DNA from 3 places in the Streptomyces sp. AM8-1-1 genome. Region 1 is predicted to be linked to each of the others. Evidence: riboswitches for the same ligand, from Rfam matches in the RefSeq annotation. Region 1 holds a riboswitch; each other region holds the start of a gene.
What was found. A riboswitch is a leader RNA that binds a small molecule or an ion and turns the genes downstream of it on or off. The one in region 1 is predicted to bind thiamine pyrophosphate.
Positions count from the first base shown of each region.

Region 1 (9,865 bases):
TTCGTCCTCGGCGGCGCGGTCGGCCGGCTCGCTCTCGGCGAGTCTGTGCAGAATCGTCGCAGCAGGCTCGAGGACGCACTCCGGCACTGGCGGGACGCGATCGGCGTACCGGTCTACTTCGCGCTCTACCGCGAGGGCGAGATCGAACTCGTCGCCATCTCCGACACCCCCTACGCACCCGCCGTCGCGGAGTGGGCGGACTTCCGTGAGACGGGCCATGCGCACGCGATCGGGCAGTGTCTGCTGAGCCAGCTGGACGAGAACGGCCGCCGTGACCATCTGGACCGGCATCCGGTCCAGCCGGTGACCCCCTACTCCGTGTCCGACAGCCGCACGCTGCTGGATCGGCTCGCCACCACGGGCAGGATGCAACCGGTCGTGGAACGCCAGGAATACGCGCTCGGCACGGTCTGCGCGGCCATCCCGGTCGCCACCGGTTCCGGGGCGGCCACGATGGCTATTTCGCTGCCCCTGCACCAGGAAGAGCGACTGCTTCCGGCTATTGAGCAATTGCGCAAGGGAATTGGCGGTCTGCTCGGCGCGCTCGCGTTCTCTATCAGTATCTGAAAAATCACTCCTTGTGGACCTCTGGCGCTTACACCACGATTGTGGCAAGAAGGCCAAGGGGATCGTTCTGGCCGTTTTCAGCAGGCCTCATTCACTGCGGAGTACATGATGCGCGAGTCGGTCCAGGCCGAGGTCCTGATGAGCTTCCTCGTCTCGGAGGAGCTCTCGTTCCGGATCCCGGTGGGGCTCCGCTACGAGACGGACGATCCGTATGCCGTGCGGATGACCTTCCATCTGCCGGGCGACGCACCCGTGACCTGGGCCTTCGGACGCGAGCTGCTGTTGGACGGGATCAGCGGGCCGAGCGGGGACGGCGATGTGCACATCGCGCCCACCGGCGCGGCGGGCCTCGGTGACCTTGCCATCCGGCTCCAAGTGGGCAGCGACCGTGCCCTGTTCCACGTCGGGGCGGCGCCTGTGGTGGCCTTCCTGGACCGCACGGACAAGCTCGTACCGCTGGGGCAGGAGCACCGGTACGGCGACTTCAGGGAATGCCTGGAGAGGGCGCTCGACGGCATCCTCGCCGAGGAGAACGCCGGCTGAGCGCCCCGTCTCACTTCTTGCGACGGCGGCCCTTGCCGCCCCGCCCCGGCGCCGCGCTGTGGGCCGGGGTGTCGCTCTCTCCTGCGGGCAGCCCCGGCCGGTCCGCCGAGACCACCAGCGCCGCCAGAATGGTCGTCACCGGTACCGACGCGACCAGACCGATCGATCCGATGAGGGTCCGTACGATCTCCTCCGCCACCAGCTCACTGTTGGCGACGGTACCGACGCTGCTCTGCGCGATCGAGAACAGCAGGAGCAGCGGCAGCGCGGCACCCGCGTAGGCCAGGACAAGGGTGTTGACGACGGATGCGATGTGATCGCGCCCGATACGGATGCCCGCCCGGTACAGCCCCTTGGCGCCCATGTCCGGGTCGGCCTGGTGCAGTTCCCATACGGCGGACGTCTGGGTCACCGTCACATCGTCGAGGACGCCGAGCGAGCCGATGATGACGCCGGCCAGCAGCAGACCGCTCATGTCGATGTTCGGGTACAGGCCGTGGATCAGGCCGGTGTTGTCGTCGGTGTTGCCGCTCAGGCTCGCCCAGCCGATGAACAGCGAACCGAGAAGCCCGATGAGCAGCAGGGAGATCAGCGTGCCCAGGACCGCGACCGAGGTGCGCGCTGTCAGTCCGTGGCACATGTAGAGCGCGATCAGCATGATGGCGCTCGCTCCGACCACGGCGACGATCAGGGGATTGGAGCCCTGGAGGATCGCGGGAAGGATGAACACGGTCAGGACCGCGAACGAGACGACGAGCGCCAGCAGCGCCATCACCCCGCGCATGCGGCCCACCAGCACCACCACCAGGGCGAAGATCCCGGCCAGCACCGCCATCGGGAATCCGCGGTCCACGTCCGTCACCGAGTACTGGAGGTCGCGCGGGGCGTCGGGGGCATACGCCACCACCACGCCCTGGCCCTTCTTCAACTGCCGTGGAGCGTCCGGCTGGACGATCTCGACGAAGGTGCGGCCCTTGTTCTTGCCGGAGGTGACCTCGACCGTCGCCTTCCCGCAGTCGCCCTGCTGGGAAGCGGCCGCCTCGCGCCCCTCGGGGGTGGTGGGGTCCGCGGTCGGTGGCACCTGTCCGGCGTTCACGTCCTTGCAGTCGACCTTCTCGACCGAGACCACCTTGCCCGACTCGGTCTGACGGTCGAAGCCCACTCCGGTGCGCTCGTGGCCGGGTGCGCCACCCGGCCAGAGCACGAGAAGCCCCACGACCACAGCGGTGGCGAAGGGGATCAGCACGGCCGCGATGACCTTGCGGAGGTGCCGGGAGACAGGTGCGGCGGGGCCATGGGAGTGCGAGTGGCCGTGCGGCTCGGGCGTCTGATGCGGGTCGGGCGGCGATGAGGTCACCGACAGATCATCGCAAGAACGGTTGGGGGCCTCTGTTCAGCGCGCCAGACATGACGCTAGCGTGGAGGCACCTTTGCACACGCGGGAGCTCGGAGCACCGGGCTGAGAGGGCGCTGACCTTCGTCCCAGTGGTGTTTCACGTGAAACACCGTCGGACGGAAGCCGCTGCGTCGACCGCCGAACCTGTTACCGGGTAATGCCGGCGTAGGGAGTAGGTCTCATGACCGTTCAGGATGCACGCACGCCTGCCGCCGACCAGGCGGAGCGCACGCCGGGCTGGCACAAGGGATACGTCGAGGGCTCGCGCCCCGACCTCCGGGTGCCCGTCCGCCAGGTGCACCTCACCAATGGCACGGACGTCACGCTGTACGACACGTCCGGGCCGTACACCGACCCCACCGTCGAGACCGATGTCCGCCGCGGCCTGGCGCCGCTGCGGGAGAACTGGATCATCGGCCGCGGCGACACCGAGGAGTACGCGGGCCGTCCCGTCCGGCCCGAGGACGACGGGATCAAGCACACCTCGCCGCGCGGCGGGCTGCGGAATCTCGACGCGGTGTTCCCCGGCCGCCCGCGCCAGCCCCGCCGGGGCCGGGACGGGAAGGCGGTGACGCAACTCGCGTACGCGCGCCGGGGCGAGATCACCCCGGAGATGGAGTACGTCGCCATCCGCGAGAACGTGCCGGCCGAGGTCGTGCGCGAGGAGATCGCGGCCGGCCGTGCGGTTCTGCCGGCCAACGTCAACCACCCCGAGATCGAGCCGATGATCATCGGCAAGCGGTTCCTGGTGAAGGTCAACGCCAACATCGGCAACTCCGCGGTCACTTCCTCCATCGAGGAAGAGGTCGAGAAGATGACCTGGGCCACCAAGTGGGGCGCGGACACGGTCATGGACCTCTCGACCGGCCGCAACATCCACACCACCCGCGAATGGGTGCTGCGCAATTCCCCCGTGCCGATCGGCACCGTGCCGCTCTACCAGGCTCTCGAGAAGGTGGACGGCAGGGCCGAGGAGCTCAGCTGGGAGATCTACAAGGACACGGTCATCGAGCAGGCCGAGCAGGGCGTGGACTACATGACGGTCCACGCGGGCGTGCTGCTGCGGTACGTCCCGCTCACCGCCCGCCGCAAGACGGGCATCGTCTCGCGCGGCGGCTCGATCATGGCCGCCTGGTGCCTGGCGCACCACAAGGAGTCGTTCCTCTACGAGAACTTCGAGGAACTGTGCGAGATCCTCGCCGCGTACGACGTGACGTACTCCCTCGGTGACGGGCTGCGGCCCGGCTCGATCGCGGACGCCAACGACGAGGCGCAGTTCGCGGAGCTGCGCACCCTCGGTGAGCTCAACACGATCGCCAAGCGTTTCAACGTGCAGACGATGATCGAAGGACCCGGTCACGTCCCGATGCACAAGATCAAGGAGAACATCGACCTCCAGCAGGAGATCTGCGAGGAGGCGCCGTTCTACACGCTCGGCCCGCTCACGACGGACGTCGCTCCCGCGTACGACCACATCACCTCCGGTATCGGAGCGGCGATGATCGCGTGGTGGGGTACGGCGATGCTCTGCTACGTCACGCCCAAGGAGCACCTGGGCCTGCCGAACCGCGACGATGTGAAGACCGGCGTCATCACCTACAAGATCGCCGCTCATGCCGCGGACCTGGCCAAGGGCCACCCGGGCGCGCAGGAGTGGGACGACGCACTGTCGGACGCCCGCTTCGAGTTCCGGTGGGAAGACCAGTTCAATCTGGCTCTCGACCCGGACACGGCGCGGGAGTTCCACGACGAGACGCTCCCCGCCGAGCCGGCGAAGGCCGCACACTTCTGCTCCATGTGCGGGCCCAAGTTCTGCAGCATGAAGATCTCGCAGGACATCCGGCGCCGGCACGGCGACTCGCAGCAGGAGATCGAGGAGGGGATGGCGGAGAAGTCCAAGGAGTTCGCCGCCGCCGGCAACCGGGTGTACCTGCCGATCGCCGAGTGAGCCCCGCGGCTCTCTGACCCGCGGTCCTCCCGTATCCGCGAGGTCGTACGTCCGAGGTGTCCGAGGCGCGCTCCCGCTTTCGCGGGGCGCGCCTCGGGGATCACTCCGGCTGGTGCTCGGGTCCGCCGAAATCCGGGCTGGTGAAGTCCGGACTGGTGAACGTGGGCCGCTGGCCCGCCGTCGAGCCCTCGGCGGGGCTCGAGTAGTCCGGACCGCTGTAGCCGACCTTGGGGATACGGCTCACCGGTCGCGGTGGCTTGCTCGACGTCGGGTCGGCGCTGGGGTCCGCCAGCGCCGCCCGCAGGAAGGGCAGCAGGCCCCGTTCGAGCAGGGCGTGCCGCCAGGCGTCCTTGGCACGTGCCACCTCGTCGGGCAGTTCACCCGTCACCTCTTCCGCGGGCACCTGCGTCGCGCCGTTGCGCAGCGCGGTGAGCAGCAGGGCCACCGCGGCCACCAGGATCGCGGCCGCCGTGAGAGCCCCGAAGAACCAGCCCGCCGAGACCAGGGTCTGCGCGAACGCGGCTGTCGGGCTGAGCGCTTTCAGGATGTAGCCGACGAGCAGGAATATCAGCGCGGCCGTACCGGCGAGCACCGGAGCGAGCACGGCGATGACGGCCGCGAAGCCCGCACCGCTCTCGGCTGCGGCCTCGCCGGTGACCGGCGCCAGCACGGAATGACGTACGGACGCGGCGGCCTTGGGGGCGCGCATCTCCTCGCGGATCTTTGTGTAGTGCTCGTACTCGGCCGCGGCGGCGGTGGTGATCAGCGCCGTCGCGTTGAGTGCCATCGTGCGCAGCTGTTCGGTGTTCAGTCGCTGCCCCACGGCAGCGAGGTCCGGACGGTCATGGGCGTTGCGCAGCGCGTCGTCGAGGATGCGCTCGTACTCGGCGCGGTCCTCGGTCAGCAGGTGCGGAGCGCTGTTCATGTGCATCCCCCGATGCTCCGTAGGGCCGGATTGACCGGGCGAACCGGGCAGTTGGGCGGAAACGGAGGAGAGCCTGCTACGGATAAGCCGATGGTAGAGCGGTTACGGCACGGGGTGACAGGGGGTTTCAGTAAATCGCCTGTCGTGCTCTGCTCAGTTGGGCAGCGGAAGTTGCACGACAAGCAGCTTTCCGGCCATGGTCACGCCGCCGTCCATGGCGATCGCGAGCCCGTCGGCGTACACATGCGGCCCTTCGACGACCGGACGGGCGCCGTCCTCGCCGTCCTCGGTGCCCACTTCGCCGAGCAGATACGGAATGGGGCTGTGGCCGTGCACGACGCGCGTGCCCCCGTATGTGCCTAGCAGTTGGCGGACGGCCTCGGGGCCGCCGTCGTCGCGGAAGGCGAAGCGCTTGGTGAACTTGCGGAACACGTCCCAGCACTCGTCGGCGTCATTACGGGTGATGATCGCGTGGACGGTGTCGTTGACGTCCTCGATCGTGGAGCCGTAGTCGAGGTACGCCGTCGTGTCGGAGTGCAGGAGAAGGTGCCCGTCCTCCTCCACGACCGCGTCGAGGCGGGCCATCCACTGGAGATGGACGTCCTGCAGCCGGTCCATGTCGGACTTCTGGCCGCCGTTGAGCAGCCAGGCGGCCTGGAAGGTGGCGGTGCCCGCACCGGAGTTGACGGGGGTGTCGCCGAACCGCTTGGCGCCGAGGAGCAGCAGTTCGTGGTTGCCCATCAGGGCCTTGCAGTAGCCGCCGGCGGCCGCGGCCTCCGCGGACAGCCGCATGACGAGGTCGATGACGCCGATGCCGTCGGGCCCGCGGTCGGTGAAGTCGCCGAGGAACCACAGACGGGCGTTGCCCGCGGACCAGTTGCCCTCGGTGTCGATGAGGCCCTGCGCGGTGAGGGCGGCGACGAGTTCGTCGAGATAGCCGTGGACGTCGCCGACGACGTAGAGCGGACCGAGGCCGTCTTCGGCCGCGGCGGCTTCCTCCGGATCGACGTGCACCTGCACGGTGTCGCCCGGACCGCCTGCCCTGATCACCGGGAGGTCGCGCGCGGTGGGGGTGTACCCGTCCGGCATCTCGTCCTCGGGCACCGCGTTGCCGGGGTGCGAGGACGGCGCGGCGGGCTGCGGGGGCGGCTGTTCCTCGCGGCTCATGGGCGCCTGCCCCTGGGCCGGCACATAGGCGTGCTGAGCGTGTGTCCCCGAAGGCGCCTCGGCGGGCATCTCCGGAGGCTGCCCCTGCCCATGGGGCGACTGTGACTGCACGGGCACCTGTGCGTAAGGCGGGACACGGAAATCACGCAATGTCTCCGTACGCACCACGGGTCCCTGACCGGCCCCCTGAGTCATCGACCCCTCCACCACCGTCGCGCCGCCGTTCACCTCTCGGCCCAGCCTGGTCGGGGTGGTCCGCGGTGTCGTGCGCCCATCATAGGAATGAGGTCCGCGCTCTGTGACGCACCAGGGGTGGTGAATCCGTCCGCACCCCTGGCACGCCGGTCGTTTCGTCCCCATTCGGAAGGTCTAGTCCGGTGAGGGGGAACGCGGTGCGCTCACCGTCGTCCGCGGATTACGTCGCTGCGAGGACGTCCGGACGATCAGTTCGGTCGGTATCACCTGCTCGACCGGCCGGTCCTCGTCGATTCCCTCGATGGCGTCGATGAGGAGCTGGACGACCGCCGTGCCGATCCTGCGCGGCTTCAGCGAGAGGGTGGTGATGGGCGGCTCGGTCGTGGCGTACACCGTCGACTCGCTGCAGCAGACCAGCAGGAGATCCTCGGGGACGCGCAGTCCGTACCGCCGGGCGGCGGCGAGCAGATCGGTGCCGTTGGGGTCGAAGAGGCCGTAGACGGCGTCCGGCCGGTCCGGCCGCGCGAGCAGCCGGTCGGCTGCGACGGCGCCGGCACACGGGTCGTGCGCGGGGTAGGACTCGTAGACCGGGTCCTGGCCGACCCGCTCGCACCAGTTGAGATACGCGGTCGTGGACAGGCGCGTGTAGGTGTCCGTGGTGGTGCCGGTGAGCAGCCCGATACGGCGGGCGCCGGCGTCGGCGAGATGGTCGAGCAGATCGAGTACGGCGGCTTCATGGTCGTTGTCGACCCAGGCGGTGACCGGCAGGGTGCCTGCCGGGCGGCCGTCGGAGACCACGGGCAGGCCCTGGCGGACGAGCTCGGTGACCACCGGGTCGTGGTCGGAGGGGTCGATGACCACCGTGCCGTCCAGGGCGACGTTCGACCACACGTCGTGGCGGGACGTCGCCGGAAGGATCACGAGGGCATAGCCGCGGGCGAGTGCCGCGGAGGTCGCGGCTCTGGCCATCTCGGCGAAGTACGCGAATTCCGTGAAGGTGAAAGGTTCATCCCCGTACGTCGTGACGGTCAGGCCGATGAGGCCCGATTTACCGGTGCGGAGCGTGCGCGCCGCCGCGGAGGGGCGGTAGCCCAGCCGGTCTGCGACCTCGCGGACGTGCCGGCGCGTGGCGTCCGGGAGCCGGCCCTTGCCGTTGAGCGCGTCGGAGACAGTCGTGATGGAGACACCGGCTGCGGCGGCAACGTCTCGAATGCCTGCACGACCTTGCCGGCTGCCCCGTCGGGATGTGTCCGTCCGGCTCACCTGGTGCTTCCCTGCTGCTGTCATGGCGAGCCGATAGTAGGGCTCGGGCGGGCGGTTGAGCCGGTCGCATATGCCTGAGTTGACAGGCACGTTTCTGCAAGATCATAAGCCACCAACTCCCTTGGAAACCAAGGTAGTTGACGGGTCGGGCAACAGCGTCTCGGGCGTCCGGCGGCATCGGCCTGCCGAATGGCTCATGTTTCGAAGAGGTCTCAACTCACCACTACGGGTGATGCGCGCTACGGAGTGAGCCACAGGCGCACGCCAGGAAAGTGCGCGCTCCCCCCTTTTCCGGGCGGCCATTCGCACCGGCCGGGAATCCTCATAAGGTGAGGAGTATTGGTTCCGATGTGACGGACTCCTCGAGGAGGACCTGCGGTGAGCGAGACGAGCCCCAAGCTGCGCGCCGAGCTGGACGGCATCCCCACGTACAAGCCGGGCAGGCCCGCGGCGGCCGGCGGCCCCGTCGCGTACAAGCTGTCGTCCAACGAGAACCCGTATCCGCCCCTTCCGGGGGTGATGGAGCGCGTGACGGGCGCGGCACACAGCTTCAACCGATACCCGGACATGGCCTGCACCGGCCTGATGAACGAGCTCTCGGACCGTTTCGGGGTGCCCCTGTCGCATCTGGCTACCGGCACCGGTTCGGTGGGTGTCGCCCAGTCCCTGCTGCAGTCCACCTCCGGCCCGGGCGATGAGGTCATCTACGCCTGGCGGTCCTTCGAGGCGTACCCGATCATCACCCGGATCAGCGGGGCGACGCCGGTGGAGGTGCCGCTGACCAGCGGCGAGGTGCACGACCTGGACGCGATGGCCGGCGCGGTCACCGACCGGACCCGGCTGATCTTCGTCTGCAACCCCAACAACCCGACCGGCACGGTGGTCCGCCGGGCCGAGCTGGAACGGTTCCTCGACCGGGTGCCGTCGGACGTCCTGGTGGTGCTGGACGAGGCGTACCGCGAGTTCATCCGCGACCCCGAGGTGCACGACGGCATCGACATCTACCGCGAGCGCCCCAACGTGGCGGTGCTGCGGACCTTCTCCAAGGCCTACGGGCTGGCCGGGCTGCGGGTCGGCTTCGCGGTCGCCCAGGAGCCGGTGGCCGCGGCGCTGCGCAAGACGGCGGTGCCCTTCGGTGTGACGCAGCTGGCGCAGGACGCGGCCGTCGCCTCGCTGCAGGCCGAGGACGAGCTGCTCGGCCGGGTCGGTTCCCTCGTGAGCGAGCGACTGCGGGTGTACGAGAGCCTGGTCAAGCAGGGCTGGACCGTCCCCGAGACCCAGGCGAACTTCGTCTGGCTGAGGCTCGGCGAGCGGACGGTCGACTTCGCGGCGGCGTGCGAGCAGGCCGGTGTCGTGGTGCGGCCCTTCCCGGGCGAGGGCGTGCGGGTCACGATCGGGGAGTCCGAGGCCAACGACATCTTCCTGCACACCGCGGACGCGTTCCGCGCGCAGATGTAGCGCCTGCACGCCCTCTGCTCGGCGCCGTTTCGGAGCGGCAGAACCCCCATGAGCCCGGTGCTCATGGGGGTTCTTTCCGAAAGGGGTACCCCCCGGTCGACAGTGCGAGCGGTACATGCGCCATAATGCTTGTGAATGTGAACGCGTTCACAAGCTAGTCCCGTTCCTCCCATGATCGGCGGGATTAACAGGACAAACGGCCGCTCGACCCTGCCGATGCTGTAAGGAGATGACGTCGTGGAGCTTGCTCTGGCGCCGGAAACGCTGGCGCGCTGGCAGTTCGGCATCACCACCGTCTACCACTTCCTCTTCGTCCCCCTCACGATCTCGCTGGCCGCGCTCACCGCGGGCCTGGAGACCGCCTGGGTCCGGACGCAGAAGGAGAAGTACCTCAGGGCCACCA
Region 1 covers NZ_CP135086.1:4,201,761-4,211,625, forward strand. Annotated here, with positions in the region: gene RPQ07_RS18945 (IclR family transcriptional regulator) at 1-567, shown strand, start outside; gene RPQ07_RS18950 (SsgA family sporulation/cell division regulator) at 676-1,110, shown strand; gene RPQ07_RS18955 (YibE/F family protein) at 1,121-2,467, opposite strand; TPP riboswitch at 2,539-2,695, shown strand; gene thiC (phosphomethylpyrimidine synthase ThiC) at 2,688-4,454, shown strand; gene RPQ07_RS18965 (hypothetical protein) at 4,555-5,385, opposite strand; gene RPQ07_RS18970 (metallophosphoesterase) at 5,533-6,741, opposite strand; gene RPQ07_RS18975 (LacI family DNA-binding transcriptional regulator) at 6,916-8,028, opposite strand; gene hisC (histidinol-phosphate transaminase) at 8,383-9,462, shown strand; gene RPQ07_RS18985 (cytochrome ubiquinol oxidase subunit I) at 9,700-9,865, shown strand, end outside.

Region 2 (9,865 bases), 1.9 Mb from region 1:
TTCTTCGAGGTCCACAAGGCCCTGGGCACGCACCCGGGCGGCATCCACGTCGAGCTCACCGGTGACGACGTCACCGAGTGCGTGGGCGGCGGCGACGAGATCTTCGTCGACGATCTGCACCAGCGCTACGAGACGGCCTGCGACCCGCGACTCAACCGCAGCCAGTCCCTGGACCTGGCGTTCCTGGTCGCGGAGATGTACCGCGACCAGTGATCTTGTGCGTACGACTGTGGGGCGCGGATCCATGTGATCCGCGCCCCACAGCGCTTTTCCAGGCTGGCCACGGCGGGTAAGGTTAGGTTAGCCTCACCGAGCAATCGGAGGCAGACGACCGACCGGCCTGGAGGTGAACCGCGTGTACGTATGCTCATGCTTCGGCGTCACCGAGAAGCAGGTCAAGGAGCACGCGGACGCGGGTGCCTGCACCCCTCGTCAGATCGCCTCCGCCTCCAAGGCGGGCACCGACTGCGGCTCGTGCGTGCGGACGATCCAGTCGATCCTCGGCCGCGGCACGTGCCCGCGGCGTGAGCTGCTGGAGCAGGGCAAGCCCGCTCTCACGGCCGGCCTCGCGGAGCTGGACGAAGCCGCCTAGCCTTGCCGCCTTTCCGGGGCGCGCGGAGCCCGCGAGGGCCCTGGACCGCGGCCCTCGGCGTACGTCAGCTGTCGGGCTGCTCGATCAGCTGTGCGATGTAGAGCGGCTCACCGAGCTTCTCGATCAGATCCAGCTGCGTGTCGAGATAGTCGATGTGGTGCTCCTCGTCCTCGAGGATCGACTCGAAGATGTTCGCGGACGTGACATCACCCTTGGCGCGCATGATGTCGATACCGCGCCGCAGACGGTCGATCGCCTCCACCTCGACCTGCCGGTCCGCCTGGAACATCTCGGTGACCGTCTGGCCGATGCGCACGTGGAACAGGCGCTGGTAGTTCGGAAGTCCGTCGAGGAAGAGAATCCGGTCGGTGAGCACTTCCGCGTGCTTCATCTCGTCGAACGACTCCGACCGGGTGTACTTGGCAAGCTTCGTCCAGCCGAAGTTCTCCTGCATCTTCGCGTGCAGGAAGTACTGGTTGATCGCGGTCAATTCGGCGGTCAGCTGCTCATTGAGGAACTCGATGACCTCGGGGTCGCCCTGCATCGCAGAGGCTCCTTCCGCGCTTGGTACCGGGGCAAGTGGCCGCATCCTTCCATCGCGTCCGTGAGCCCGTCCAGTAAGTGCCTCCTTAGTAGGAGTTGCCCGAATCGGGCCAGACCTGGTCATGACCACCCCATGCGGTCTGTCACCATTGAAGACATGGGTCAGCCGGAAAGCCGGGAATACCGCGCATCAGAGGAGTCCGAGCTTCCGCCGGGTCAGCGACTGCAGCGAGGCTGGCCGGTCACCCACTACGGGCCCGTACCCAAGTTCAAGCCGGACCGCTGGGAGTTCAGGGTTTTCGGCGCCACGGCCGACGGCGACAAACACTGCTGGAACCACGAGGAGTTCTCGGCGCTGCCCTTCTCGTCGGTCGTCGCCGATCTGCACTGCGTGACGAAGTTCAGCATGCTGGGGGCCGAATGGGGTGGTGTTCCCGCCCGCGAACTGGTCGCCCTCGCGCCGCCGGCCGAGAACGTCACCCATGTCATGGTCTGGGCCGAGTACGGCTACAGCGCCAATGTGCGGCTCTCCGACTTCACCTCGGAGCGCACGATCTTCGCCACCCACAAGGACGGTGAACTGCTCACCGCCGAGCACGGCTTCCCCCTGCGCTTGGTCGTGCCGCATCTCTACGCCTGGAAAGGGCCCAAGTGGGTCCGCGGCGTGGAGTACATGACCGACGACCGGCGTGGCTTCTGGGAGGAGCGGGGTTATCACAACCTCGGCGACCCCTGGCGGGAGCAGCGCTACTCCTACCAGGAGGAGCCGGGGGACGGCCCCGAACTCTAGGGGTCGTGTCCCCAGGGCCTGTCGTCGTTCAGGGCGCCGGAACGCCAGGGACGGTCAGTCGCGGAGTGCTTTGAGCCGGGCCACGTCCGCCGCGTGGCCCTCCTTGCCGCCCGGGGTCTCGATGATCAGCGGTACGCCCTCGGTCGCCGGGTGGCGCATGAGCTCCCGGAACGGCTCCTCGCCGATGTGACCCGCGCCGATGTTCTCGTGACGGTCCTTGTGGGCGCCCGCGACATCCTTCGAGTCGTTGGCGTGGATCAGCTTGAGGCGCCCTTCGCCGACCGTCTCCACCAGCAGGTCCAGTGCCTGCGCCATACCGCCCGGTGCCGCCAGGTCGTGTCCTGCCGCGAACAGATGGCAGGTGTCCAGACAGACTCCCAGCTTGGGATGGGCGTCCAGAGCCGCGAAGTACGGCCCGAAGTCCCAGGTCCGCGAGCAGAGCGAGAACCCCTGCCCGGCCGTCGACTCCAGCAGCAGGAACGGGTCGTCGTCGTGCGTCAGCTCGTCCAGCAGCGGCAGCATCCGCTTACGCACCTGCGCCAGCGCCACCTCCCGCGGCCGCCCGCCCGTCGCCGACCCGGTGTGCACGACGACGCCCAGGGCGCCTATCTCGCGGGCGCGGCGCAGCGAGTGGCGCAACGAGTCCACGGACCGCTCGACGGTCGCCTCGGTGTGGGAACCGAAGTTGATCAGATACGGAGCATGGACGTACGCCGGCATGTCCGCGGCGGCGCACTCCGAGCGGAACAGCTCGTTCTGCGCGGGATTGCCCGGCGGTGTCGCCCAGCCCCGCGGATTGGCGACGAAGACCTGGACGGTCTCCGCCCGCAGTTCCGTCGCGTATCCGAGACCGACCTTGGCGAGTCCGCCGGCCACGGGGACGTGGCCGCCGACGGGGTTGCGCATCTGTGGCTAGATTCCCTTGGTCTTGATGGTGATCGTGCTGCCCTCGGGCGCCTTGCCGTCCGCGGCCGGGGACTGGCTCTCGACGGTGTCGCCCAGGAAGGGAAAGGCTTTCTCGACGTCCACCTCGAAGCCCGCGTCCTCCAGCTCGGCGGTGGCTTCGTCGACGCTCATCCCGACGACATCGGGGACGTCGATCGAGCGCGGTCCCTTGGAGACGGTCAGCGTGATCGTGTCGCCTGAGGCCAGCTTGGCCCCCTCGGCCGCCGACTGGCGGGCGACGGTGCCCGCCTCCTCCGGGGAGTTGACCTGCGCGGGGGCGACCTTGACCGTGAAGCCGGCATCCTCCAGCTCGCCGGTCGCGTCCTCGACGGAGTCGCCGATCACGCCCGGGACCTCGACGGGGGAGCCCTTGCTGACGACGATCGCGACCGCGGAGTCCGGGCTGCGCCGGGCACCGGCCGCCGGCTCGGTGCTGACGACACGGCCCTGGGGCACGTCCTCGCTGAACTCCTTGGTGACCACCCCGGGTGCGAGCCCTGCCTTCTTGAGCTTGCTCTCGGCCGTGGCGAGGGGGTCGCCGCCGACGTCGGGGACCCTGACGATCTTCGGGCCGCGCGAGACGATCAGCGTCACCGAGCCGTTGCCGCGGATGCGTTCGTTGGTGCCGGGGTCGCTGTTGATGACCGAGCCGCGGTCGACCGTCTCGCTGAAGTCGCGTTTGACGGTCTTCACATCGAGACCGGCGTCCTTGAGCTCCTGCCGGGCGTCCTTCTCGGACTTGCCGATCAGGGCCGGGACGCGGGTGAACTGCCCGGAATTGATGTACCAGACGCCGGCCCCGGCGCCGAGCACCAGGAAGACGGCGACAAGGATCGCGACCACACCGCGCCGCGGCACACGGGAGCGGCCGGTGCGGTCCGGGCGGTGCTGCGGAGGGGAGGGCGGCATCGCCATCCGGGCCGTGTGATTGACCTGCGGCTCTTCGCCGGGCAGCACGCGCGGGATGACGTCCGTACGCTCATCGGGGCCCGCGTCCGCGCCGGTCGCGTGCGTCTGCGGCTCCTGCTGGAGCGCCTGCGGAGGCACCAGGTCCAGCTGGTCGTCGCCGAGTGCGGCACGGGCCTCACGGACCAGGGCGAGCAGCGCCACCGCGTCGTACGGGCGGATCTCGGGATTGCGGGCGGTGGCACTCGCGACCAGCTCGTCGAGCTCGACGGCGAGGCCGGGGACGAGCGCGGAGGGCGCCGGAATGTCCTCGTTCAGATGCTGAAAGAGCACCTGGGCCGGGGTGTCGCCGGAGTGCGGCTTGCCGCCGGTCAGCATCTCGTACAGGACGACACCGCAGGCGTACACATCGGCGCGGGTGTCGGCCGTGCCGTACTCGATCTGCTCCGGGGCGAGGTAGGAGACGGTGCCGAGGACGGTGCCGGTGGTGCTGGTGACGGAGCCGACCGCACGCACCAGGCCGAAGTCGGCGACCTTGACCCGGCCGTCGTCCCCTATCAGCACGTTCTCCGGCTTCATGTCCCGGTGGACGAACCCGGCCCGGTGGGCAGCGCCGAGCGCGGCGAGCACGGGCTCCAGGATGTCCAGCGCGGCCCGCGGCTGGAGCGCTCCGCGCTCGCGCAGGACGTCGCGCAGGGTGCAGCCCGCCACGTACTCCATGGCCAGATAGACGTACGCACCTTCGGCGCCCTGGTCGAAGACCCCCACCACATTGGGGTGGGAGAGCCGGGCGACGGACTTGGCCTCACGGATGAACCGCTCCACGAAGGAGGCGTCCGTCGCGAGGGCGGGGTGCATCACCTTGAGGGCGAGTTCCCGGTCGAGTCTGGTGTCGACCGCCCGGTAGACCGTGGCCATACCGCCGACGGCGATACGCGCGTCGACGCGGTAGCGGCCGTCGAGCAGCTGCCCGACGAGGGGGTCCTTGAGGGTCGTGTCCACGCGGGAGATTCTACGAGTCACCTCGGACACCCCTGACGTCCCGGGGCGGGACCGGGGCCGTACTGCAGCCGAGCTGTGACAGCAGACGCGCTTGTGCGGGCCCGCTCCGGTGCGACCGGCTTTCGACGCGGGACGGCGGGCCGGACGGGCGGAGGGGGACGGGGGCGGGGCGCGGTGGGGGTGCGGTGTTCGGGGGGTCGCGCCTCAATCGCGGGCGCGGCGGGAAATCGTCCCTGCGCCTCGATTGGCGGCGGGGCCGGAGGTCGTCCCTGTGCCTCGATCACCGGCGGGGCCTGAGCTTGGCCCTGCGTGGGGAGGGCGATGTCGGACCGGCCGGCGTTCGAGGACGACGCCTGCGCCGCATGGGGCCGGGCTGGGTGGGTGCGGCTCCTTGCGGGGGCGCTGCCCCCGGGCCCCCGCGCCTCAATCGCCGGCGGGGCTGGATGGTGTCCCCGTGCCTCGACCGTTGGCCGGGTTTGGTGTGGCCCCCGCCCGCCTCGACCGTCGGCCGGATTCGGTGCGGCCCCCGGGCCTGGTGCGCCCCCCGCCTCGATCCCGGCGGGGCCTCATGCGGCCCCGCCGACAGACCCTCCCGTACGCGTCAGAACGCCGGGCGTTCCGGGTCCAGGTGGGCTCGGCCCTCCTGGGGCGATGATGCCTCGGCGAAGTGGCGGCGGGGGATGCGGCCCGCGCGGTGGGCCAGGCGGCCCGCCTCCACCGCGTGGCGCATCGCCTCCGCCATCAGGACCGGCTCCTGCGCCCGGGTGACCGCCGACGCCAGCATCACCGCCGTGCAGCCCAGCTCCATCGCCAGCGCCGCGTCGGACGCCGTGCCCGCGCCCGCGTCCAGGATCACCGGCACGCGCGCGTGCTCGACGATCAGCTGGAAGTTGTGCGGGTTGCGGATGCCGAGGCCGGAGCCGATGGGGGAGCCCAGCGGCATGATCGCCGCGCAGCCCACGTCCTCCAGCTTCCGCGCGAGCACCGGGTCGTCGTTGGTGTACGGCAGGACCGTGAATCCGTCGTCGACCAGGGTTTCCGCCGCGTCGAGCAGCTCGATCGGATCGGGCAGCAGCGTGCGCTCGTCCGCGACGACCTCGAGCTTCACCCAGTCCGTCCCGAGCGCCTCGCGCGCGAGCCGGGCGGTCAGGACGGCCTCGCCCGCGGTGAAGCAGCCGGCCGTGTTGGGCAGGACGCGGATGCCGAGCCGGTCCAGGACGGAGAGCACGGAGCCCTGGACCGTCGCGTCCAGCCGGCGCATCGCGACGGTGGTCAGTTCGGTGCCGCTCGCGATCAGGGAGCGTTCCAGGACGTCGAGGCTGGGCGCACCGCCGGTACCCATGATCAGCCGGGAGTTGAAGGTGGTGTCACCGATGGTGAGACGGTCGTCGGCCATGGCTGATCAGCCTCCCTGGACTGCGGTGAGGACCTCGACACGGTCGCCGTCGTCGAGCAGGGTGCCCGCCCATGCGCTGCGCGGGACCACCGCCTCGTTGACGGCGGCGGCGACGCCGGACCGGGCGGGGGTCAGCTCCGTGACCAGGGTGTCGAGTGTGGTTCCGGTGGCGAGCACCCTGGCCTCGCCGTTGACGGAGACGTTCATGCGGGCTGCTCCTGGGAGACGGCGGAGAAGCGGCGAGGGGTGAAGGGGCGGGCCTCGTCGGGGAGTGAGCCGGAGACCAGGACCGCGGCCATCACATCGCCGGTGACGGGCGTCAGGAGAACCCCGTTGCGGTGGTGACCGGTGGCCAGATGCAGGCCGGGCAGCGCGGTCGGTCCGAGCAGCGGCGCGTTGTCGGGGGAGGCGGGGCGCAGCCCGGCGCGGGTCTCGGTGAGCGGCAGCTCCGTGATGCCGGGCACCAGCTCATGGGCGTCGCGCAGCAGCTCGTACACACCGCCCGCGGTGACCGTGGTGTCCCAGCCCAGCTCCTCGCTCGTCGCGCCGACGACCAGCTCGCCGTTCTCACGCGGCACCAGATAGACGTCGCTGCCGCGGACCACCGCACGGACGGTCCTGGACAGGAAGGGCGCGTACGCGGGCGGCACGGTCAGCCGCAGGACCTGGCCCTTCACCGGACGGACGGGAGGCAGCACATCCGCCGGGACCCCGTTCAGCCTGCCGCTCAGGCTGCCGCCGGCGAGCACCACCTGGTCGGCGGTGAGCTCCTCCCCGTCGGCGAGGACGACACCGGCCGCCCGGTCGCCCGTGACCGACAGCCGTTCCGCCCAGCCGTGGCGGAAGACCACCCCCGCCCGCTCGCACGCCGTGACCAGCGCGGACGCGAGGCGGCGCGGGTCGACCTGGTGGTCACCGTCCACCCGCAGACCGCCGCGGACACCGGGAGCGAGCATCGGCTCCAGGCGCCGGCACTCACGGCCGGTCAGCCATTCCGAGGCGAGTCCGGAACGCCGTTGCAGGGCGTGCAGTTCCCGCAGATGGGCGCGGTCGTCGGCGTCGAGCGCGACGGCGAGGGTCCCGCAGGCGCGGTATCCGACGCCCTGCCCGCTCGCCTCCTCCAGCTCGGCGACGAACGCCGGATAGCGCTGTGCGGACGCGACGTTGAGCGCGAGCAGCGTCTGCTCGCCGTAGTGCAGTTCGGTGACGGCCGCGAGCATGCCCGCGGCGACCTGCGCCGCGCCGCCGCCCGGCTCCGGATCGGCGACGGTGACGGCCAGTCCGCGCTGGGCCGCGCGCCAGGCCGTGACAAGTCCGATGATTCCGCCCCCGACGACGAGAACGTCTGAGGCGCGCGTTCCTGGGATACGCGACATGGGCGTCCAGCCCCTCCCTTCGCCGGCATGACCCGGATCAGGTTCGTACGGTCGGAGGCCGTCCAGCCTCCCTCTCAGCCCGGTGCGTCCGGACTCCCGCGAGTGTCTTACGGTGTCCACCCTAACCCCGGGCCCGGTGTCGGGTTAAGGGAGCGACGGCTTCCCAAGGCCTGCGGTACAGGAGGTGTGTTCGATGGCGGGATCGCTCGACGGAGTCGTTCTGGTGCCGGTCGCGGACCAGGCTCCGGGTCAGGTCGGCACCCGTACCCGCTTCACGTACCACGAGCGGGACGGGCACATCTGGGCCGAGTACGCGGGCGGCGACGTGATCCGCGGGCATCTGGTGGGCACCCGTCAGGGGGACCGGATCGACTTCCGCTATGTGCAGTTGAAGACGGACGGCCGTACCGCGTCCGGGCACTGTGTCTCGACGGTCGCCGAGCTGCCGGACGGCAGACTGCGCCTGGAGGAGAGCTGGGAGTGGGAGTCGCAGGAGGGCAGCGGGACGAGCGTCGTGGAGCAGCCGCTGTCCTGACGAGCTGTCAGATGGGGTCGCCGGATGCGTAAGGTTGACGGGTGAGCGAGCAGCAGACACAGCAGGCGCGGCGCGTGGTGATCGTCGGAGCCGGGATGGCGGGCGTGCAGACCGCCGTCGCCCTGCGCGAACAGGGCTTCACCGGTCCGGTCACCCTCATCGGCGCCGAACCCCATCAGCCGTACGACCGTCCCCCGCTGTCCAAGGCCGTCCTCCTCGGCAAGTCGGAAGGATCGGCCTTCGACGTCGACTTCGAGGCCCTCGGCATCGGGCTGCGGCTCGGCTGCGAGGTGATGGGCGTCCGTCCGCAGGAGCACGAACTGGACACCGAGGCCGGGCCCGTCCCGTACGACGTCCTGGTCGTCGCCAGCGGCGCCGAGCCCGTCCACCTGCCGGGGGCCGCTTCGGTGCCCGGCGTCCATCTGCTGCGCACCCTCGACGACGCCGCCCGGCTGCGCCCCGTGCTCGCCCGGCAGCACGACATCGTGGTCGTCGGCGCGGGCTGGATCGGCGCGGAGTTCGCGACGGCGGCCCGAGAGGCCGGCTGTGCGGTCACCGTCGTCGAGGCCGCGGACCGCCCGCTCGCCGGCGCACTGCCCGCCGAGGTCGCCGCCGCGATGACCGACTGGTACGCGGAGTACGGCATCGAACTGCTCACGGGCTCCCGGGTGGAGGAGATCGAGCCCGGCACGGTGATTCTCTCGGACGGCAGACGGCTCGCCGCCGGGGCCGTCGTCGTCGGCATCGGCGCACGGCCCGCCACCCGGTGGCTCACCGGCTCCGGCATCGCGCTCGGTCCGGACGGCGCGATCACCGCCGACGAGTATCTGCGCACCTCGCTGCCCGATGTGTACGCCGTAGGCGACTGCGCCTCCTTCCCGTCCGCCCGCTACGGGCAGCGGCTGCTCGTGCACCACTGGGACAACGCCCTCCAGGGACCGCGCACGGTCGCCGCCAACGTCATCGCGGAGGACCTCGGCGAACCCGCGCAGATCTACGACCCCGTCCCGTACTTCTGGTCCGAGCAGTTCGGCCGGTTCGTGCAGTACGTGGGCCACCACGCCGTCGCCGACACGTTGGTGTGGCGCGGCGACCCGGCGGGCGTCTCCTGGTCGGTGCTGTGGCTGCGGGACGGTGCGCTCGTCGCCCTGCTCGCGGTGGGCAGGCCGCGCGATCTGGCACAGGGCCGCAAACTCGTCATGACGGGCACACGGCTGGATCCGACGGCGGCCGCGGACCCCTCGGTCCCTCTGAAGGCCGCTTCGCTGTGAGCAGGCTCTCTCCCGACAGTTCCTCGCTGACCTGCGCATTCTCCCCGATTCCGGGCTGATCGGGGCGTTCGTGTGCGGGGCAGCGCTACCCACTGTCAGTCCCAGATGGCAGGCTTGTCCTGTGACCGAGATTGACGCAAAGATCGATGCTCTCGTCCCCGCCTGGCTCACCCTCCCCGACATCGCGGAAATGCTCGATGTCGAGGTGACGCGCGTCCGGCAGCTGGTCAAGGAGGGCCAGCTGATCGCGGTGCGCCGAGGTGAGAACCGGGTGCTCCAGGTTCCCGCCGCCTTCATCAGCGGCGAGAAGGTCGTCAAGGGCCTCTCCGGCACCCTGACGCTCCTGAGGGACGACGGCTTCTCCGACGAAGAGATGCTGGAGTGGCTCTTCACCCCCGACCCGACCCTGCCCGGCACCCCCGCGCAGGCGCTCAGCGAGAATCGCGGCACGGAGGTGAAGCGCCGGGCCCAGGCGCTCGCCGTCTGACGCCCTGAAGACACCATCAAGC
Region 2 covers NZ_CP135086.1:6,112,084-6,121,948, forward strand. Annotated here, with positions in the region: gene RPQ07_RS27225 (class II 3-deoxy-7-phosphoheptulonate synthase) at 1-213, shown strand, start outside; gene RPQ07_RS27230 ((2Fe-2S)-binding protein) at 347-592, shown strand; gene bfr (bacterioferritin) at 657-1,136, opposite strand; gene RPQ07_RS27240 (sulfite oxidase-like oxidoreductase) at 1,293-1,925, shown strand; gene RPQ07_RS27245 (deoxyribonuclease IV) at 1,980-2,831, opposite strand; gene pknB (Stk1 family PASTA domain-containing Ser/Thr kinase) at 2,838-4,778, opposite strand; gene RPQ07_RS27255 (thiazole synthase) at 5,380-6,174, opposite strand; gene thiS (sulfur carrier protein ThiS) at 6,181-6,381, opposite strand; gene thiO (glycine oxidase ThiO) at 6,378-7,550, opposite strand; TPP riboswitch at 7,548-7,660, opposite strand; gene RPQ07_RS27270 (hypothetical protein) at 7,744-8,085, shown strand; gene RPQ07_RS27275 (FAD-dependent oxidoreductase) at 8,127-9,356, shown strand; gene RPQ07_RS27280 (Rv2175c family DNA-binding protein) at 9,478-9,843, shown strand.
Region 2: it holds a riboswitch for thiamine pyrophosphate, as region 1 does, so the genes downstream of both, thiO (glycine oxidase ThiO) here and thiC (phosphomethylpyrimidine synthase ThiC) in region 1, are expected to answer to the same signal.

Region 3 (9,865 bases), 1.9 Mb from region 1:
CGACTGCAGCGGGCACAGCAACGACCGCGAGATCGAGACCATCGAGGAGTTCGACGATGTCGTCGGCCACGGCTCACTCGCCGGCTACCGCGTCCAGTCCGTCGATCTGACGGACCGCACGTTCCCGCTCCTCTCCCTCGACTGCACCGGCGCCGTGTTCCTCGGCTGCCCGATGCAGCCCGACGCGGCCGTGAAGGTCCGCGCCGAGGGCGCGATCGTCTTCCCGCCCGTGCCCCATCTCCCCTTCGACCCGTACCGCGGGCTGCTCTACACCGCGGACGAACTCTTCGCGGAGCTCGCCCGGGGCGGCTACGAGGCCACACCCGACGCCCGCGCGTACGCCTGGTTCGAGGAGACCAAGGCCGACCGCGACATCTTCGCCTCGATGCTCCGCGCGGTACACGACGACGCGGTCTCGGACGCCCTGGACGAACACCTCGTGGGCGCCCGTGTGGTGGGGGTGATGGGCGGTCACGCGATGGCCCGCGGCACCGCCGCGTACGAGGGCGCCGCGCGCCTCGGCCGAACGCTCACCCGCTCCGGATTCACCGTCGCCACCGGCGGCGGTCCGGGCGCGATGGAGGCCGCCAACCTCGGTGCGTACGCCGCCCCGCACCCGGACGAGATGCTGCCCGAGGCGCTCGAACTCCTCGCCAAGACACCCTCGTTCGTGCCGTCGGTCTCGGACTGGGCGGCCGCCGCCCTCGACATCCGCGACCGCTGGCCGGACGGCGGGGACTCCGTCGGCATCCCGACCTGGTTCTACGGTCATGAGCCGCCGAACGCCTTCGCCGGACACATCGCCAAGTACTTCGCCAACGCCACCCGTGAGGACGGCCTCCTGGCCCGCTCCAACGCGGGCGTGATCTTCCTGCCGGGCGCCGCGGGCACGCTCCAGGAGATATTCGACAACGCGACGCCCAACTACTACGAGTCCCGCGGCGAACCGACGCCGATGGTCCTCGTGAACAAGGCGCACTGGACGGAGAAGCTGCCGGCCTGGCCACTGCTCCAGGCCCTCGCTGCGGGCCGCTCGATGGAGTCCCGTGTCGCCCTCGTCGAATCCGTGGAGGAGGCACCGGCCGCACTGGCACGGCTCGGCGGCGGCCGCCCGTAAGCCGCGAGCACTCTCCGGAGTTCCGCAACAGCTCCCGAGGATCCGCGAACGCCTCGAAGGTCTCGAAGCACAAGGCACCGAAAAGCAACGCCATCCGCCGAAATCACGTCTGGCAGTCCAGCCGGAGAGCTGAACCGACCCACGTGAATGGAGCCCTTGGTGCTGATCGGCCTTCTGACCGCTGTCGCGGCCTCGATCTGTTACGGCACGGGGTCGGTGCTGCAAGCCGTCGGTTCCCGCAGGTCCGCACGGCGCGAGGCGGCCGCGGCCGGTGTCACGCAGCACGGCGGCCCGAATCTGTCGTCCACCGCGAAAGCCGCGATGACCTGGGAGTTCATCGTCGGCACCATCCTGGACTTCGTGGGCTTCGGGCTCGGCGCCCTCGCCGCCCGGATGCTTCCGCTGTTCCTCTCGCAGACGGTCATCAGCGCCAACCTGGTGATCACGGCCGTGCTCAGTGTGAAGCTGCTCGGCATCCGGCTGAACCGCGCCGAGTGGACGTCGATCGCCGTCGTCTGTTCGGCCCTGGTGCTGCTCGCCACGGCGGCGGGCCCGGAAGGCAGCGGTCACACCCCGATCGCCACGCACTGGTGGCTGCTGGCGATCTCGGTGCTGCTGATGGTCGGTGGCACCGTGGCCGTACGGCTCCTCGGAGCGCGCGCCGCGATCCTCGCGGGTCTGCTGTCGGGCCTCGGCTTCGGCGCGCTCGGGGTCGGCGTACGCATCCTGAACGGCATCGACCCCTTCGACCTGGGCGCACTGCTCACGGACCCCGCGCTCTACGCGATCCTCGTCGCCGGCATCGGCGGCATGTATCTGCACACGGTCGCCCTGCAGATCGGCTCGGTGAACGGCGCGACGGCGGCACTGGTGGTCGGTGAGACCGTGCTGCCCGGCATGATCGGCGTCCTGTGGCTGGGCGACACCTCGCGGCCCGGCTTCGCCTGGGTGGCCATGACGGGCTTCCTGCTGGCGGTGGCCGGTGCGGTGGCGGTGGCCTGGTTCGGCGCTCCCGAGGCGCACGGGGCGACCGGGCAGGAACCGGAGCAACTGCCCGAGGACCCGGAACAGGCGGTGGAACCGGACCGGCTGGCCCACAGCGGGCCGGTGCGGTGAAGCAGCCCTGACCGCTACACGGTGGGCAGGGAGAGGCCGGCGTAGACCTGGTTGAGGACCGAGGGAAGCAGGGAGTTGGCCGTGGTCTTCCCGTCGGGCGACAGGGTCAGGTTCGCCCAGATGACCAGCGTGACGTCGTTCTCCGGGTCGTGGCCGATGAAGGAGTTGAAGCCGGGCAGTTCGCCGCCGTGGTAATACATCGCCGCGCGTGGACCGAAGCGCTGATAGGTGATGCCGTACCCGTACTTCTGCCCGTCGGACGCGGCCGGGTCCTCCGCCTGGAGGCTGTTGAGCCACTGCTTCTGGGCGGCGGGGTCGAGGACCTTGCCCGTCACCAGGGACCGGATCCAGGTGGCCATGTCCTCCGCGGTGGAGATGGCGCCGCCGGCGGCCGTGGCGTACGAGGGGTTCTGGTGGGTGTAGTCCACCGGCTTGAGCTTCCCGGACCTGGCTGCGGCCTGAAGGTCGGCGGGGTAAGGCTTGTCGACCAGCGCGTAGGACGTACCTCCGTACATGTAGCCGTGCGAGTACGGGGCCGGGAGGTTCACGTCGCTGGTGCCGGGCAGCGAGGTCCCCGCCAGCCCGAGCGGTGCGAGCAGCCGGGTCCGGAACTGCTCGCCCAGCGGGCGGCCGCCCACCTTCTCCGCGACGAGGCCCAGCAGCGCGTAGTTGGTGTTGCTGTACTCGTAGGACGCGTTCGGTGCGAAGTTGGGCGGGCGCCGGAACGCGATGTCGAGCATCTGCTGCGGCGTGCGGGCCTTTTGGGGTTCGGCGTCCAGGGACGCAGCGAGTTCGGGAGCGTTCGTGTAGTTGTAGAGCCCGCTGCGCATCTTCAGCAGCTCGGCGATGGTGATGTTCCCGCCGTTGGGCACTCCCGCAACGTAGTCGGACACCGGGTCGGTCATCCGGAGTTTGCCGTCCTGGGCAAGGAGGTTGATCAGCGCCGAGGTCAGGGTCTTGGTGTTGGAGGCGATCCGGAAGTGGTCGCTCGTCGTGGGCTTGTCGGCCTTGCCCAGTTCGGTGGTGCCGGTGGTCGCGCTGAACGTTCCCTGCGGGGTACGGAGCAGGACCACGGTGCCGGGGGTCATGAGCTTCTTCGCCGCGCTCTCCACGGCGGACTGGAGCGCGGCCGGATCGATGGTCTTGAGCGCCAAGGGAGTGGGGACGTGGGCGCTCGCTGCCGCGGATGCGGCCGAGGCGTCGGCGGCCGCCGTGAAACCCGTCCCCGAGGGCAGGACACCACCCGCGACCAGTACGGCCGCGCACGCACCCACCAGGGCAGTGCGCCGGACAGTACGCGACGCCCCCGAAGTGACTCTCGGAGGGCGCGCGGGGTCCGGGGCGTCGGAATCGGCTCGGGTGGTCCTCATACCGGCGTCACACCCCTCGTGCTCGGCGGTCCCAGACCCCGCGCCCGGGAGGCTACATGGTCATTTTAGGCGTTTTCGACACATCTGAGAGGTCGAGCGCCGGCAGGTGATCACCGAGGAGTGCCGGGGCGATCACGCCGCGTACCCATGGCTCGCCGTCCTGCTGCGGCCGCCGCCGCCCGGCGCGTCAGCCCAGCACCACGACGTCCTCGACGGCGAAGACCACATCCACCTCGGCGCCCTCGTGCGGTGCGTCGGCCGGCGCGCACTCCGCCTCCAGCGGCGGGCCGTCGACCGGCCGAAGCCGCAGGGCGACGTGGTTCCCGCGGAAGGAACGGCTCACGACCGTGCAGCGCATTCCGTCGCCGGCGTCCGTGAGGCGTACGCCCGTGGGCCGTACCAGCAGCCGGCCCTCGCCCTGACGCGAACCGTCGGGGACCGGGATCTTGCCCCACGGCGTGTCCGCGGCCGCGCCGCTGACCGTCGCCGCCACCACGTTGTCGAAGCCGAGGAAGCGGGCCACGAACGCGTCGGCCGGCCGCTGCCAGACCTCCAGCGGTGTGCCCGCCTGCGCGATCCGGCCCTCCCGCATGACCACGACCCGGTCGGCGAGCGCGAAGGCCTCGCCCTGGTCGTGGGTGACCGCGAGCACGGTGGTGCCCAACCGGCCGAACAACCCGCGGAGTTCGACGACCAGGCGCTCGCGCAGACCGCGGTCCAGCTGGCCGAGCGGTTCGTCGAGCATCAGCAGCCGCGGCTCGGGCGCGAGGGCCCGGGCGAGCGCGACCCGCTGCTGCTCACCGCCCGAGAGCGAGGCGATGGCGCGGCCCTGCGCACCGGGCAGCCCGACCATCTCCAGCAACTCCGCGACGCGGCGCTCCTGTTCGCCTCGCGCGACGCCGTGCATCCGCAGCCCGAAGGTGACATTGCCGCCGACGTCACGCTGCGGGAAGAGCTGGTGGTCCTGGAACATCAGGCCGACCCCGCGCCGGTGCACCGGAACTCCCGCCTGGTCCGCACCGGAGAGCAGCACCCGCCCCGAGTCCGCGCTCTGCAACCCCGCGACGATCCGCAGCAGTGTGGACTTGCCGCTGCCGCTGGGACCCAGTACGCACACGATCTCGTGCTCGGTGACCTCCAGGTCCACGGCGTCGAGCGCCGTATGGGTCCCGAACCGTACGGTCACGTCCTCGAGTCGCAGCAAGGCCATCAGAACTCCCCGGCGGATCGGTCGATGGGCGCACCCCGGGACGACGTCCGGGGGCGCATCCTCTCCAGCAGCAGCAGCGCGGACGCGCACACCACCATCAAAATCGTGCTCAGGGCCATCGCCTGACCGTAGTTGAGCTCACCCGGCCGGCCGAGAAGCCGGGCCACGGCCACCGGCAGCGTCGGGTTGTCCGGCCGCGCGATGAAGACGGTCGCGCCGAACTCGCCGAGGGACACGGCGAAGGCGAAGCCCGCGGCGATCAGCAACGCCCGGCGCACCAGCGGCAGGTCGACCTCGCGCCACACCCGCAGCGGGGACGCGCCGAGCACGGCGGCGGCCTCGCGCAGCCGTCCGTCCACGGCCCGCAGGACGGGCAGCATGATCCGTACGACGAAGGGAACGCCGACCAGCGCCTGCGCGAGCGGCACCAGGATCCACGACGCCCGCAGGTCCAGCGGCGGTTCGTCGAGCGTGATCAGGAAGCCGAAGCCCACGGTCACGGCCGACACCCCGAGGGGCAGCATCAGCAGGGCGTCGAACCCGCGGACCAGCCTGCCCGCCCGTCGGGTGAGCGCGGCCGCGGCGAGGCCGCCGACGGTCACGGCGATGCCGGTCGCGACGAGCGCGTACTCCAGGGAGTTCCACACGGCCTCGACGGGCGGCACGAGGAAAGTGCCGCCGGACGCGTCGAGGGAGCCGAGCGCCCGGTAGTAGCCGAAGCCGTAGCCTCCGGGTCCGTCGAGCGAGCGCTCGACGAGGACGCCGAGCGGGACGAGCAGGAGCAGCACGATGGTGGCCAGCACCCCGCCGAGCAGGGCCCACTGGCCCGCGCCGCGCGGGCGGCGGGCGGTCCGTGCCGGGTCCACGAGCCGCAGTGCGGCCTCCCGCCGCCGGACCGTCCACGCATGCACGGCGAGCACGATGCCGACCGCGGCGAACTGGACGAGGGTCAGTACGGCAGCCGTCGACAGGTCCAGCAGCTGGGCGGTCTGCCGGTAGATCTCCACCTCCAGGGTGGAGTACGACGGTCCGCCGAGGATCTGGACGACACCGAAGGAGGTGAAGGTGAAGAGGAAGACCATCAGGGCCGCCGCCGCCAGGGCGGGCGCAAGCGCGGGCAGCGTGACGCGTCGCCAGGCGGCGAAGCGTCCGGCGCCCAGTACCCGCGCGGCCTCCTCCTGCCGCGGGTCGAGCTGTGCCCACAGCCCGCCCACCGTGCGTACGACGACGGCGTAGTTGAAGAAGACGTGCGCGAGGAGGATGGCCCACACGGTGGTGTCCAGCCGGATGCCCCACAGTTCGTCGAGGAGCCCGCCGCGACCGAGCAGCGCGAGGAACGCGGTGCCGACGACGACGGTCGGCAGCACGAACGGCACCGTGACCGCCGCTCGCAGCGCCCCCTTGCCGGGGAAGTCGAACCGCGCGAAGACATACGCGCCGGGCAGCGCGATCAGCAGCGTGAGCGCGGTGGACGCCAGCGCCTGCCAGGTGGTGAACCAGAGCACGCGCTGCATGTCGGCGCGGCCGAGCACCTCACCGATCCGCCCGAACTGCCAGACACCGTCGATCTCCAGGCCGCGTCCGACGATGGCGACGACGGGGTAGGCGAAGAAGAGCGCGAAGAACGCGACGGGCACGGCCATCAGGCCGAGCCGCGTCGCGCTCCCGCGCAGCGCGGTCCCGCGGGCCCGCGGCCCGCGGTCCGTCGCCCCGCGGTCGGGCTTCGTTACTTCACTACGAGTGAGGACCACGACTGAACCCACTGCTCACGGTTCTCGGCGATCTTGTCGGGGGCGACGGTCTCCGGCTTGTCGACGACCGCGCCGAACGTGGTGAACAGTGCGGGCAGCTTCGCCCCCTCGACCACCGGGTTGACGAACATGTTCAGCGGCATGTCCTCCTGGAACTGCCGGGAGACCAGGAAGTCCAGCAGCGCCTTGCCGCCCTCCTCGTTCTTCGCGCCGTCAAGCAGTCCGGCGAACTCGATCTGACGGAAGCAGGTCCCCGTGGCGACACCCGTGGGCGCCTCCTTCGGCTGCGGCTTCGCGAACAGCACCTCGACCGGCGGGCTGGAGGCGTACGAGACGACGAGGGGCCGGTCCGCCTTGGCCTTCTTGCCGCCGGCCGAGCCGGAGAACTCCTCGTTGTACGCCTGCTCCCAGCCGTCGACGACCTTCACGCCGTTGGCCTTGAGCTTCTTCCAGTAGTCCTGCCAGCCCACGTCCCCGTACTTCCCGACGCTGCCGAGCAGGAAGCCGAGGCCGGGCGAGGACGTCGCCGCGTTCTCGGTCACGAGCAGGTTCTTGTACGCGGGCTTGATCAGGTCGTCGAACGACTGCGGCGGCGCCAGCTTCTTGTCCGCGAAGTACTTCTTGTCGTAGTTGACACAGATGTCGCCGGTGTCGACCGGCGTGACACGGTGCTTGTCCTTGTCGAGCTGCACCTCGTCGCGCACCTGGCCGAGGCCCTTGGCCTCGTACGGCGTGAAGAGAGAGTTGTCGAGCGCACGGGAGAGCAGGGTGTTGTCGACGCCGAAGAAGACGTCGCCCTGCGGAGAGCCCTTGGTCAGGATCTCCTTGTTGAGCGCGGCACCCGCGTCACCGCTCTTGAGCACCTTGACCGTGTAGCCGGTCTGCCGGGTGAACTCCTTCAGCACGGCGTCGGACGCGGCGAAGGAGTCGTGACTGACGAGGGTCACGGTCTTGGACTTCGTGGCGCCGGACGAGGAGTCCTCGGACTCTCCGCCGCAGGCCGCGAGGGTACTCACGCCTATCGCCGCGGCCACCGCGGTGACCGTGATCTTCCTGGTGGTGCTCACTGAATTCCTCCTGGGGGTGACCAGGAAGAGACGCGGCCCTGCCCGGTCTCCGAAGAGATCCGGGCAGGGCGCAACAGCTTGAGTAACGACCGAACTTCCTACCCAGAATGACCTGGGCAAGGTTCAGAGGGTCTGCGGCCTGACGGTGCCGCACTCTCAGCGCTGTGGCGCTCCCCTGTCGGAATATGAAAATGTTCGAGCCCAGCCTACAAGGTCACCGCTCGGAGGCAGCGAGCTGTCCACAGGCTCCGTCGATCTCCTGACCACGGGTGTCACGGACGGTCACCGGAACACCATGGGCGGCGATCGCCTCGACGAACGCCTTCTCGTCCTCGGGACGGGAGGCGGTCCACTTGGACCCGGGCGTCGGATTGAGCGGAATCAGGTTCACATGGACCCGCTTGCCCTTGAGCATCCGGCCCAGCAGATCCCCGCGCCACGCCTGGTCGTTGATGTCGCGGATCAGCGCGTACTCGATGGAGATGCGACGGCCCGACTTCTCGGCGTACTCCCAGGCGGCGTCCAGCACCTCACGCACCTTCCAGCGCGTGTTGACCGGGACGAGGGTGTCACGCAGTTCGTCGTCCGGGGCGTGCAGGGAGACGGCGAGACGGCACTTGAAGCCCTCGTCGGCGAAGCGCAGCATCGCGGGCACCAGACCGACGGTCGACACGGTGATCCCGCGCTGCGACAGCCCGAGCCCGTCCGGCTCGGGGTCGGTGAGCCGCCGTACGGCGCCGACGACGCGCTTGTAGTTCGCGAGCGGCTCGCCCATCCCCATGAAGACGATGTTCGACAGCCGCGCGGGACCCCCGGGCACCTCGCCGTCGCGCAGGGCACGCATGCCGTCGACGATCTGGTGGACGATCTCGGCGGTCGACAGATTGCGGTCGAGCCCGGCCTGCCCGGTGGCGCAGAAGGGACAGTTCATCCCGCAGCCGGCCTGCGACGAGATGCACATGGTGACGCGGTCCGGGTAGCGCATCAGCACGGACTCGACGAGCGTCCCGTCGTGCAGACGCCACAGGGTCTTACGGGTGGTGTCGTCGTCGCAGGAAATGTGCCGCACGACGGACATCAGGTCGGGCAGCAGCTCGGAGGCGAGCTTCTCGCGCGCGGCGGCCGGGATGTCGGTCCACTGGGCGGGTTCATGGGCGAACCGCGCGAAGTAGTGCTGCGAGAGCTGCTTGGCGCGGAAGGGCTTCTCGCCGATCGCGGCGACGGCGTCCTTGCGCTCGGCGGGCGTGAGGTCGGCGAGGTGCCGCGGGGGCTTCTTGGCTCCGCGGGGCGCGACGAAAGTGAGTTCTCCGGGCTTGGGCATGGTGGTACCAGTGTCGCAGACGGGTTGCCGTGGCCGGACTGGTCGCCCGCGGAGGAGGACGGCACGCTCCATCGGCCGGTGCGGCCCGTCCTCGGACGGCCCGGCTCCCGGTGCATCGGCGCCGGCGCGGCCGGGCGTGCCCCCGTGCAGGGTGGGCGATCAGCAGTCGCGGCGGGCTGCGAGCGGCACCCCGTTGCCGGGCTTGAAGCTGCCGCAGCGGCAGCCTCTACCGTCCTGACCAGGGCCGGAGAGACCGGCCCGACGAGTCCGGCGAGGGAGGCGGGCGATGGGCTGGCCTATCGCGGAGGTCACCCGGATGTCGGGCGGGACGGCACGGACCCTTCGGCACCACGACGAGGTCGGGCTGCTGCCACCCGCGTGGATCGGGACGAACGGCCACCGCTACGGCATACGTCACCGCTCGCCTGAGCTGAAGCAGGCGGGGCGCCGGGGGCACCGGGCCCGACAGGCGCGCGAGCCCCGCGGACACGCGAGAAGGCCAGATCGCACCCCCGTACGACCTGGCCTTCTCTCCGGTGAGCCGACCGTCCGCTCAGCAGACAGGCACTCCCGGGACCTGGTTGTCCGGCGAGCTCAGGTAGATGTTGGTCATGTAGCCGCCGTACTGCGGCAGGTACGCCCACCAGTCGTTCAGGTAGGGCGGCACGCTGACCTGCTGGCCGCGCTTCTGGCAGCCGACGAGGACTTCCACCCCGGCCGGGAGCGTGGTGAGCGGCGACGCCGCGGTGGTCGCCTGGGTGCGGAGGCGCACGCCGCTGCCCCAGGTGCCGATCCAGGTGCCCGCCGGGCGGGAGGCGCCGGGCACGTTCAGTGACCGGGTCAGCCGGCCCAGGTCCGTGTAGGCCTTGCCGTACGCGGTGCCGCTCGGGTGCAGGGTGTACGCGGCCACGAT
Region 3 covers NZ_CP135086.1:2,313,713-2,323,577, forward strand. Annotated here, with positions in the region: gene RPQ07_RS10315 (LOG family protein) at 1-1,117, shown strand, start outside; gene RPQ07_RS10320 (hypothetical protein) at 1,277-2,233, shown strand; gene RPQ07_RS10325 (serine hydrolase domain-containing protein) at 2,248-3,507, opposite strand; gene RPQ07_RS10330 (ABC transporter ATP-binding protein) at 3,791-4,813, opposite strand; gene RPQ07_RS10335 (iron ABC transporter permease) at 4,813-6,456, opposite strand; gene RPQ07_RS10340 (thiamine ABC transporter substrate-binding protein) at 6,540-7,631, opposite strand; TPP riboswitch at 7,709-7,818, opposite strand; gene rlmN (23S rRNA (adenine(2503)-C(2))-methyltransferase RlmN) at 7,846-8,952, opposite strand; partial or broken gene RPQ07_RS10350 (MerR family DNA-binding transcriptional regulator) at 9,239-9,361, shown strand; gene RPQ07_RS10355 (hypothetical protein) at 9,506-9,865, opposite strand, start outside.
Region 3: it holds a riboswitch for thiamine pyrophosphate, as region 1 does, so the genes downstream of both, RPQ07_RS10340 (thiamine ABC transporter substrate-binding protein) here and thiC (phosphomethylpyrimidine synthase ThiC) in region 1, are expected to answer to the same signal.